Regions from separate parts of the Nonomuraea sp. MTCD27 genome, predicted to be linked through region 3. Evidence: riboswitches for the same ligand, from Rfam matches in the RefSeq annotation. Region 3 holds a riboswitch; each other region holds the start of a gene.

Region 1 (3,668 bases), on a different contig from region 3:
CGGCTGGCCCGGGCGATCAACCGCGTCTGGGCCACCGTCTTCGCGACCGGGGTGCTGCAACCGGAGCGGATGGTGACCCTGCGGGTGCCGGGCCGGCGTACCGGGCGGGTCATCTCCTTCCCGCTGGTCGTCGCGGACCACGAGGGCGAGCGCTACCTGGTGGCGATGCTCGGCCAGGAGACCAACTGGGTGCGCAATGTCCGCGCGGCCGGCGGGCTGGCGGTGCTGCGGCACGGCCGGCAGGAGACCGTACGTCTGGACGAGGTGGACGCCGGGGACCGTGCGCCCGTCCTCCGCCGCTACCTGGCCGTCTCGCCGGGCGGCCGCACCCACATCCCGGTGGACCGGCGGGCGCCGCTGGCTGAGTTCGAGCGGATCGCCGCGCGGTATCCGGTCTTCCGCATCACCCCGGTCGAGACACGGTGACCGCGTCCCCTGGCCGGTCGCCCCCGTGAGCCGCCGGGGTCACGAACCCGGCGCGGGCCGATGCCGGGATCATCACGTTCCCCGCCCGAGACCACGCTTCCCTGCCCTGATCAGCCGCCGAATGTCACCTTCCGAACACGGCAGGCGGCCCCGGCCGGAGTGGTGAGGTAGTCAGAGATCATGCTCCTCCTCCGGTTGTCCAGCGCCCTGTGCATCGCCGCGATGCTCGCCCTCACCGCCTGCAGCGAGGATCCCGCGGCCCGCGCCGCCCGTACCCACGCCGAACAGATCGCCGAGCGGCTCGGCCGCGGCCTGTCCTGGAACTCGGAGGACATCGGCCACGCGCTCTCCCGCGACGCGGACGTCGACGTGTACTCCGTGACCGGCACCAGGTACAGCGTCAGCGACCAGGGACGCGTCCTGCTGCGGATCCGCGCCACGAGCCCGGTGGATCGGGACGGTGAGCCGCTCGGCAGGACGAGCTCCCCGAGTCCCGCCGCGGTGGCCGTCGTGTGCTTCGAGATCTCGGTCTCCTACTCCGACACGGGCGTGGCCGAGGTCGACTGCCCGGCGGGCGAGCCGCGCTCCTTCCGCGCCCCGGCGGAGATCCCCCGCACCGCGTACGAGTGGCTGAAGACGCGCCTGCCCGCAACCCCCGACCTGGCGGCCGCCCGCGAGGTCGTCGACCGGCTGGACCTGGACGACCGCATCGGCAAGGACGTGGCCGAGGTCGACGGGGTGATCGGCATCGCGTTGCGGGAGCGGCCGGGGGTGTGCCTGTTCGCCCGCGTCCGGCCGGGGGACGTACAGGTCTGGTGGCCCTCCCGCGTCCAGGCGATGCCCGGGGAGAGCAGTTGCAGCGCAGCCGAGGCCGCTCACGGCCACGCCCAGCGCCCGCCCCACTGACCGGCGCGGGCCGGCGGGTCAGCCGGTCGGCGGCGGGAACACGCGGTCGAGGCCGGTGATCTCCAGCAGCCGTACGACACTCCGCGAGCTCCTCGTCACCCGCAGGCTCCCCCGCCCCGCCACCGCCTGGTTACGCGCGGCGACCAGCACGGCCAGGCCGCGGGCGTCGATGAAACCCACCTGGCCCAGGTCGAGCAGGAGATGGGTGCCCCGCTGGGCGAGCACGCGGGCCACGCACGCGCGGAAGACCGACTCCGAGGCCAGGTCGAGCTCTCCGGACGCCCTGATCACCACCTGGTCGTCCGTCCGGGTCACCTGAAGGACCAGGCCAGCCTCCCCTCCCGGCAGGTGAGGGTCCATCGGGGACGACATGAGGGGGAACCTAAGACCGGCCCATCACGCCGCGCTAGGGCCAAAGGTCCCGAATTTAACCCTCCCACTCCCGGCGTCTCGTCAAGAAAGGCCCGCCCGCCTGAACTCCCCGGACTCACTCCGGGGACCCCGGCGCTCAGGCCCCCTCACCCACCAGCCCATCGGCCGGGACGTATTGACGCGAACAGGAGGAACAGATACGTTCCGGTAGATTTCACGGTTGTCCAAGGGAAATCCGGTGAGATGCCGGTGCGGACGCGCCACTGTATCCGGGACGTAGATCCCGGGAGCCAGGTCGCTTGGCAGCCGTGACCTCGAAGGCGGGACGCGTCATCCCTGAGGAGGCTTTTGCATGAGTGATCTGACCACTCCCACCACCACCATCCCCTTTCCACGCCTGCGCGCCTGGCTGCCGGCCGTGGCACTGCTGCTGCTCGTCGCGTACCTGGTCCTGATGGACAACGGCGCCGTGTCCCAGACGGGCGCGTTCCTGCACGAGCTGATGCACGACGGGCGGCACCTGCTCGGCGTGCCGTGCCACTGAGGCCCCGGCATGGTACGGAACTTGCTGGTCAGAGGTCTGCTCGTAGGCCTGCTGGCCGGATCGGTCGCGGGCGGCTTCGCCTTCGTCTTCGGGGAACCGCGCGTGGACAGCGCGATCGCCCTGGAGGAGGCGGCCGCGGCCCAGACCCGGGCCGCTCCGGCAGAGGCGCACGAGGGTCACGATCACGGCGAAGGGGCCGAGGTCAGCAGGCCCGTGCAGAAGGCGGGGCTCTTCCTGGCCACCGGGCTCTACGGGCTGGCCGTGGGCGGCGTGTTCGCCCTCGTGTTCGCGGGCCTGCGGGGCCGGGTCGGGTCGCGCTCGGACGGGCGGCTGGCCCTGGCCTCCGCCGGTACGGCCTTCGTCGCCGTCATCCTCGTCCCTTTCGTGAAATATCCAGCCAACCCGCCCGCTGTCGGTGACCCGGCGACGATCGGCAACCGCACTCTGCTGTACGTGGTGATGGTCCTCGTCGGGCTGGCCGCGGTGGCGGTCGCGGTGGCCACGGCCCGCCGGGCGAGCTCCGCGGATCCGTGGGTCCGGTGGGTCTCGGCGGTGGGCTCCTTCCTGGTTCCGGTGGTGGCGGCGTGGGTGCTGCTGCCACCGGTGCACGAGGTGCCCGCCGGGTTCCCCGCCACGCTGCTGTGGGAGTTCAGGCTCGCCTCGCTCGGCACGCAACTCGTCTTCTGGGCGGCGTTCGGCGTGCTGTTCGGGTGGGTGAGCGACAGAGCGGCCCGAGCGGTTCAGGCCGACCCGGCTCGTACGGCCGGTGCAACTCGTACCGGCGGCGCTGCCGGTGCCGCCGTCGAGCCGGGCTGAGCTCGGTTGTTGTTCGTCCGGCACGCGACGACGCCGGGGATGCGGGCTGCCCGTTTCCCCGGCGCCACGGACACCGACCACACCAACGCCGACCCGGCCGGCCTCGCCAGAGCCGCCTCCTTGGCCGCCATGGCGGGCTGGACCGCACCGGGAGTCATGGCGGGCGCGGCTGTCTGGGTCTCGCCCGTGCGGGCCGCGTGGCAGACCGCCGCCGCGATGGGGCTGGAGGCGCGCGTGGCTCCGGCCCTCAGGGAAGCCGACTGCGGCCGGTGGGGCGGGCTGACGTATGAACAGGTCGCGCGGGAGGAGCCGGAGGCGCTGGCCAGATGGCTGGCGGATCCGCACGCGGCCCCGCACGGCGGCGAGAGCCTGGCCGCTCTCGCCGAACGGGTCGGGGACTGGCTGGAAGCGGTACGCCAGAATCCCACCCACCCCGAGGCGGTCACCGGCCGGGCGCAACCCGCCGGCGCCGTACGCCCTGAGGTGGTCGTCATCTGTGATGTCGGTGTGATCCGGGCGGCGCTCGGGCATGCGCTGGGGCTGGATCCGCTCAGCACCGCCCGTTTCGACATCGCGCCGCTGTCCTTCACCGAGCTGACCGTCA
Region 2 (3,668 bases), on a different contig from region 3:
GACCAGCTCCAGCAGCCGGAACAGGGCGGTCGGCGCGTTGCCGATCGCCACCACCGCGCCGTCCAGCCGGTCGCGCCACAACTCCAGGGCGGCGGCGCTGCGGGTGGTGCCCAGCCTTCCGGCCAGCTCCGGGACCCGGGGATCGCCCAGCGTGCACACCACCTCGTTGGCGGCGGGCAGCCTGCTGATGGTCACCCCGGAGGCCACCATCCGCGCGTCGCACAACACCGGGGCGCCCCCGCGCAGGGCTCGCCGCGCCCGCGTCACCACCTCGCTCGACCAGTCCAGGTCCGCCACCAGGTCGGTCATGCCGCAGGCGTGGATCATCCGCACCGCCACCTGCGCCACCTCGGGCGGCAGGCCGGTGAGATCGGTCTCGGCGCGGATGGTCGCGAACGAGCGCCGGTAGATCTCGGCGCCGTCGCGGATGTAGTCGGTCACTGGCGGTGTTCCTCGTATCCGTCGGTGGTGGCGATCAGCTGGACGACCCGGCCGCTCGGCAGGCCGCAGCGCCGCTCACATCCGGCCCAGTGCACGGGTGTCTCGGGCGCCTCGTCCAGGCCGGCCACCCAGCGGCGGGCGTCGGCCTGGACGTCCGCCCGGGACTTCGCGCAGCCGGGGCGGCCGGTGCAGGCGGTGACGCCGGCCCAGGGGGAGCCGGGGTCGGTGGCGAGGCCGGCGATGTCGAGCGCGTCCGTGATGCGGTCGGCCTCGGCGGGGGAGAGGTCCAGCAGCACGGCGGTCCGCCAGGGGGTCAGGCGGATGACGCCGCCGCCGGCCAGCGCCCGCGCCTGCCCGGGCGACAACCGGCCCAGCGGTACGACCACCTCGACCGCCACCCGCCCGTCCCGCTGCGCCACCCGCCCGGCCCGCTGCGCCACCCGCCCGGCCCGCGCCCGGCCCGGCCCGTCCCGCTCCCCGCCCGCGCCGCCTCTTGCGCTTGCTGGTGCCGCGTCGATGGCGGCCGGGTTGCTGGTAGCCGGGTTGATGGAGGCTGGGTCGCCTGTCGCGGGGCCGGTCAAGCGGGCGGTGATCCGGGCGGGGCCGTCCGGGAGCTCGTGGAGGCGCCACGCTCCGGCGCCGTCCTCGCGGGACCGCTCGTCGAGGAACGCCTCGGCGGCGGCGATCATGAGCGGGACGGCGGAGTCCGGGCCGGTGGTCAGCCCGGTGTCCGAGCCCGCCAGCAGCAGCCGCCCGTTCCGAGGGGCCATCGGCGGTGGCTCGTCCCGAGGGGCAGTCGGCGCCCGTGGCCCCGTGCCAGGACTCGCCGCGCCCTCGCCGGGAAGGGGTGCGAAGGTGACGTCCGCGCCGAGACCGGTCACGTCGCCCGTGCCGTCGTCCAGGGCGAACAGGAAGCGCCCGGGCAGTTCCGCCAGGCGCGGGTGCGCGCACAGGGCCTCGTCCAGTGCCCGTACCAGCGGCTGCGGGTCCAGGTGGCCCCCGGGGCCCCGCCCGCCGAGCGGGGAGGCGACGATGTTGCGGACCCGCTCGTGGGCCGGGGACGGCAGCAGGCCCGCCGCCGCGATCCGGGAGGCGAAGGCGGTGGGCGAGCGCAGGCCGCGGACCTGCACGTTCGCTCTCGACGTCAGCTCGATCACGCCCGAGCCGAGGTCGGCCGCGCAGGACGCCAGCTCGCGCAGCTGCGCGGGCGACACCGCGCCGCCGGGGAGGCGGACGCGGGCCAGCGGGCCGTCGGCGGCCTCGTGCACCTGTAGCGCTCCCGGACAGGCGTCAGGGCGGACACGTCCGGAAAAGTCAGCTATGGACACGATCAGGATGGTAACGCCACTTATGGGGCGGGTCGGTTCTGCCGTAGGCTCCTGCGTAGGCGATGGCATGGGAGGAAGCCGGTGCGAAACCGGCGCGGTCCCGCCACTGTGACCGGGGAGCGAACCCCACCGCAGGCCACTGCCCGGCGACGGGTGGGAAGGCCGGGGTGAGCGCTGATCCGGGAGCCAGGAGACTCCAGCCGTCGCGACACCCGCTACCGGGGCGAGGACCCCGAGGGAGGATCGTGCCGTGCCCGGCGACAGCCGTACCGTCCTGCTGCTCTCCACCTCCGACACCGACCTGCTGAGCGCCCGGGCCAGCGGAGCGGCCTACCGGTCAGGCAATCCCGCCCGCCTGACGGCCGACGACCTGCCCGCCCTGCTGGAGGGCGCCGACCTGGTCGTGGTACGCCTGCTCGGTGGCCGCCGCGCCTGGGCGGAGGGCCTCGACGCGCTGCTGGCCGGGCCGCGCCCGGTGGTGGTGCTCGGCGGGGAGCAGGCGCCGGACGCCGAGCTGATGGAGCTGTCCGCCAAATACGGTGGGGTCAGCGGCGGCGTCTGCGCCGAGGCGCACGCCTACCTGGCGCACGGCGGGCCGGCCAACCTGGCGGAGCTGCACACGTTCCTGTCCGACACCGTCCTGCTGACCGGCCACGGCTTCGCCCCGCCCGCGCCCGCCCCCGCCTGGGGCCGGCTGGAGCGCGCCGCGCACCGCCAGGACGGGCCCGTGATCGGCGTGCTCTACTACCGGGCGCACCACATGGCGGGCAACACGGCGTTCGTCGAGACGTTGTGCCGGGCCGTCGAGGACGCGGGCGGGCAGGCGCTGCCCGTCTACTGCTCGTCGCTGCGTACGGCCGAGCCCGAGCTGCTCGACACCCTGCGCGCGGCCGACGCGCTGGTGGTGACGGTGCTGGCGGCGGGCGGCTCGCGACCGGCGACCGCGAGCGCGGGCGGTGACGACGAGGCGTGGGACGTCGGCGCGCTGGCGGCCCTGGACGTGCCGATCCTGCAGGGCCTCTGCCTGACCACCTCGCGGCAGGCATGGGAGGAGAACGACGACGGGCTCTCGCCGCTGGACGCGGCCTCGCAGGTGGCGATCCCGGAGTTCGACGGGCGGATCATCACGGTGCCGTTCTCGTTCAAGGAGATCGACGAGGACGGGCTGACCGTCTACGTGGCCGACCCCGAGCGGGCCGCCCGGGTGGCGGGCATCGCCGTACGGCACGGGCTGCTGCGGCACACGCCCCCCGACCGGCGCCGGCTGGTGGTGATGTTGTCGGCGTACCCGACCAAGCACTCCCGCGTCGGCAACGCCGTCGGGCTGGACACGCCCGCCAGCACCGTCCGGTTGCTGGCCCGGCTCGCCGAGGCCGGCTACGACCTGGGCGGCGGCTTCCCCGGCGTGGCCGAGCAGGACGGCGACGCGCTCATCCACGCCCTGATCGCCGCCGGGGGACAGGACCAGGACTGGCTGACCGAGGAGCACCTGGCCGGCAACCCGGTACGCATCTCCGCCGCCTCGTACGAGCGCTGGTACCGCACGCTCCCCGCCGACCTGCGCGCCGGGATCGAGCGGCACTGGGGCCCGCCGCCGGGGGAGCTGTTCGTGCATGAGGGCGACAGCGGGACCGACATCGTCCTGGCCGCGCTGCGGGCCGGGAACCTGGTGGTCATGGTGCAGCCGCCACGCGGCTTCGGCGAGAACCCGATCGCCATCTACCACGACCCCGACCTGCCGCCCAGCCACCACTACCTGGCCGCGTACCGGTGGTTGTCGGACGAGTTCGGCGCGCACGCGATGGTGCACGTCGGCAAGCACGGCAACCTGGAGTGGCTGCCCGGCAAGTCGGCCGGGATGTCCGCCGCGTGCGGCACCGACGCGGCCATCGGCGACCT
Region 3 (3,668 bases):
GCAAGAAAACCCAATAAGTTTAAAAATCACGAAAAAGCGCGAAGAAAAGCGATTTGTGTTGTTTGTCGCGACCCGGGTGTGTAGCGGTGCGTAATGGGTTATTAACCTAGGGTAATGGGGGATTCGGGGGAGAAGCAGATGCGCCGGCGGCGGTTCCTGGCCTGGGGGCTGGGAGTCACGGCCTGCGCCGCCGGTTGCGGTACGGAGCGCACCGGCGGGGACGTGCCGCGTACCGGATTCTCCATCAATCCGAGCGGGCCGCGCTGGGCCCCCGTGGGGCGGGCGTTCGCCGGGGCGGCCCGTACCGCCGGGTTCCAGTCCGGCGCCGGCACGCCCATCACGGTGACCGGCCTGCCCGCGCTGGCCGCGGCCGAGCTGAACAACGGCCAGAGCCTGCTCGACACCGGCACCCCGCTGGCCAGGCTCAGCGGCGAGGTCGAGGTCGTGGTCGTGCCCGACGCCTCGCCGGTCAAGGACTTCGACGACCTCGGCGCCCGGCTGGTCGCCTCGCCCGGCCGGACACCGCTGGTGGGCGGGCCGCAGGGCGAGCCCGACCACCTGCTGTTCGGCCTGATCGCCAAGGCCCTCGGCGCGGACACCAGGCAGGTCGAGTACACCGGCTACCCCAGCCGCGGCGAGGCGGCCACCGCGCTGCTGGCCGGTAAGGGAGCCGCCGCCGCGGGACCGCTGACCGGCTGGCGCGCCGGCATCGGCCGCGGCCGGGTCAGGGCGCTGGCGGTGTCCTCGGCCACCCGCGTGCCCGAGCTCGACGTGCCGACGCTGCTGGAGTGCGGCGTGCGGGTGGACTTCGCGGACTGGGTGGCCGCCTTCGGGCCCGAGGACATGGCCGACGAGAGCCGCGAGGCGGCCCTGCGCATGTGCGAGGTGGTGATCGGCTCGACCGGCTGGGAGGCGGCGTGCCGGGCCGCCGGCTGGTTGTCGATCCCCCTCGTCGGCGACGACTTCGCCCGCTGGGTCGGCACCGAGATCGCCCGCACCCGCGCGGTCCTGCGGGACCTCGGACTGCTCGACACCACCAAAGCCACAACATGCTGGGGTAGTTGCGGGAACGGCCACTAGATGTAGGATCCTGGTCGTCGCTGGTTCGCCTCTCCGGAGGCGGAGCAAAAGGGAACCCGGTGAGATTCCGGGGCTGCCCCGCAGCGGTGAGCGGGAACGACCGCCGTCATTGTGCACTGGAGAGATCCGGGAAGCGACGGCCAGTAGGAGCCATGGAGCGCGCCCGCGAGCCCGAAGACCTGCCAGCGTCGTGCCGGGCCGTGTCCGGCACGAAGTGTTCAGGGCCTCGAGGGCGGGCCGGAGCGCGACGCGGCCGGTGATCCGGTTCGCCGTGCTCTCGCGTGCCCTCACGGGGATGAGCTCGCGAGGAGAGAGAGCACGTGACTCAGATCGTTGAGGTTGACCGCCGCCTGGCCATCGAGGAGGCCGCCGCCCGGGTGATCACCGACCCGGCCAACTCGCGGGTCGCCGCCCGGCTGCTGGCCGAGGAGATCGCCGACGAGGCGGCCGCGCACGGCGTGCGGACGTTCTCGGAGTCCATCGCCGCCACCCACGCGGCCGGGCTCGTGCAGGACGGGCTGGCGGAGTTCGTCGCCGCGCACGCCGCCGAGCTGGACGCGCTGGTCTCCGCCGAGGCGGACGACCGGTTCGAGTATTTCGGGCTGCGCACGGTGTACGACCGCTACCTGCTGCGCCACCCCGAGACGCGCGGGGTGCTGGAGCGGCCGCAGCACTTCTTCCTGCGCGTGGCCTGCGGGTTGTCGGAGTCGGTGGCCGAGGCGGCGGAGCTGTACGCGCTCATGTCCACGCTGTCGTACCTGCCCAGCTCGCCCACCCTGTTCAACTCCGGCTCGCGCCGGCCGCAGCTGTCGTCCTGCTTCCTGCTCGACTCGCCGCGCGACGAGCTGGAGGGCATCTACGACAGGTACGGGCAGGTGGCCCGGCTGTCCAAGTACGCCGGGGGCATCGGCATCTCCTGGACCCGGGTGCGCTCGCGCGGCTCCCTGATCAGGGGTACGAACGGCCACTCCAACGGCATCGTGCCCTGGCTGCGCACGCTGGACTCCTCGGTGGCGGCGGTCAACCAGGGCGGCCGGCGCAAGGGGGCGGCCTGCGTCTACCTGGAGACCTGGCACGCCGACATCGAGGAGTTCCTGGAGCTGCGCGACAACACCGGCGAGGACGCCCGCCGCACCCACAACCTGAACCTGGCCAACTGGGTCCCCGACGAGTTCATGCGCCGGGTCGAGGCGGACGGGACGTGGTCGCTGTTCGACCCGAAGGAGGTGCCCGACCTCACGGACCTGTACGGGGAGGAGTTCACGGCCGCGTACCGCGCGTACGAGGCGGCCGGGCGGTACGTCCGGCAGATCCCCGCCAGGACACTGTACGGCCGGATGATGCGCACCCTCGCCCAGACCGGCAACGGCTGGATGACGTTCAAGGACGCCGCCAACCGCACCTCCAACCAGACCGCCCGCCCCGAGAACGTCATCCACCTGTCGAACCTCTGCACCGAGATCCTCGAGGTCACCAGCGACGCCGAGACGGCCGTCTGCAACCTCGGCTCGGTCAACCTGGCCGCCCACCTGACCGGGGACGGCGCCGGGCAGGACATGGACTGGGAGCGGCTGCGCCGGACCGTGCGCACCGCCGTCCGCTTCCTCGACCGCACCATCGACCTCGGCTTCTACCCCACGCCCGAGGCCGAGGCGGCCAACAAGCGGTGGCGGCCCATCGGGCTGGGCGTGATGGGGCTGGCCGACGTCTTCTTCACGCTGCGGCTGCCGTTCGACTCACCGCGGGCGCTGGAGCTGTCCACCAGGATCGCCGAGGAGATCGCGCTGGCCGCGTACGACACCTCGGCCGACCTGGCGGCCGAGCGCGGAAGGCACCCGTCGTACGCCGACACGCGGGCCGCCGGGGGAGTGCTGCACCCCGACCACTACGGCGCGGCCGGTTCGCCGCGCTGGGACGCGCTCCGCGAGAAGATCGCGGAGACCGGCCTGCGGAACTCGCTCATGGTCGCCATCGCCCCGACCGCGACGATCGCCTCCATCGCCGGCTGCTACGAGTGCATCGAGCCGCAGGTGTCCAACGTGTTCAAGCGGGAGACCCTGTCGGGCGAGTTCTTGCAGGTCAACCGGTATTTGGTGGCCGATCTGCAGGCGCGCGGGCTGTGGACCCAGCAGGTGCGCGACGACCTCAAGCGCGCCGACGGCTCGGTGCAGACCGTGCCCGGCGTGCCCGACGACCTCAAGGTGCTCTACCGCACGGCGTGGGAGCTGCCGCAGAAGGCGCTGATCGACCTGGCCGCCGCGCGGCAGCCGTACATCGACCAGTCGCAGTCGCTCAACCTCTTCATGGCCAGCCCGACCATCGGCAAGCTCTCGTCGATGTACGCCTACGCCTGGAAGCAGGGCCTCAAGACGACGTACTACCTGCGCTCGCGCCCGGCCACCCGGATCGCCCAGACGACGGTCGCGGCCCCTTCCGCCGAGGCGATCGCCTGCTCCCTCGAGAACCCCGAAACCTGCGAAGCCTGCCAGTAAGGAGACCCTTTCGTGCTGCTCGACCCCGGTATGGACCTCACCCTGCGGCCCATGCGCTACCCCGACTTCTACGAGCGCTACCGCGCGGCCATCCGC

Evidence for each region. Region 3 has a riboswitch for cobalamin ahead of ACBJ59_RS08930 (ribonucleoside-diphosphate reductase subunit alpha). Riboswitches for the same ligand answer to the same signal wherever they lie in the genome.
Region 1: linked by a shared signal. The riboswitch ahead of ACBJ59_RS30960 (CbtB-domain containing protein) and the one ahead of ACBJ59_RS08930 (ribonucleoside-diphosphate reductase subunit alpha) in region 3 are both predicted to bind cobalamin.
Region 2: linked by a shared signal. The riboswitch ahead of cobN (cobaltochelatase subunit CobN) and the one ahead of ACBJ59_RS08930 (ribonucleoside-diphosphate reductase subunit alpha) in region 3 are both predicted to bind cobalamin.

The regions. Positions count from the first base shown of each region.
Region 1 is NZ_JBGNUW010000011.1:260,766-264,433, forward strand. It holds gene ACBJ59_RS30945 (nitroreductase/quinone reductase family protein) at 1-426, shown strand, start outside; gene ACBJ59_RS30950 (hypothetical protein) at 607-1,332, shown strand; gene ACBJ59_RS30955 (STAS domain-containing protein) at 1,351-1,704, opposite strand; cobalamin riboswitch at 1,893-2,022, shown strand; gene ACBJ59_RS30960 (CbtB-domain containing protein) at 2,057-2,248, shown strand; gene ACBJ59_RS30965 (CbtA family protein) at 2,270-3,064, shown strand; gene ACBJ59_RS30970 (histidine phosphatase family protein) at 3,074-3,668, shown strand, end outside.
Region 2 is NZ_JBGNUW010000011.1:270,560-274,227, reverse strand. It holds gene ACBJ59_RS31000 (precorrin-8X methylmutase) at 1-441, opposite strand, end outside; gene cobG (precorrin-3B synthase) at 438-1,838, opposite strand; cobalamin riboswitch at 1,841-1,966, shown strand; gene cobN (cobaltochelatase subunit CobN) at 2,020-3,668, shown strand, end outside.
Region 3 is NZ_JBGNUW010000003.1:168,902-172,569, forward strand. It holds gene ACBJ59_RS08920 (SAM-dependent methyltransferase) at 1-17, shown strand, start outside; gene ACBJ59_RS08925 (tripartite tricarboxylate transporter substrate-binding protein) at 115-1,080, shown strand; cobalamin riboswitch at 1,085-1,282, shown strand; gene ACBJ59_RS08930 (ribonucleoside-diphosphate reductase subunit alpha) at 1,401-3,572, shown strand; gene ACBJ59_RS08935 (ribonucleotide-diphosphate reductase subunit beta) at 3,585-3,668, shown strand, end outside.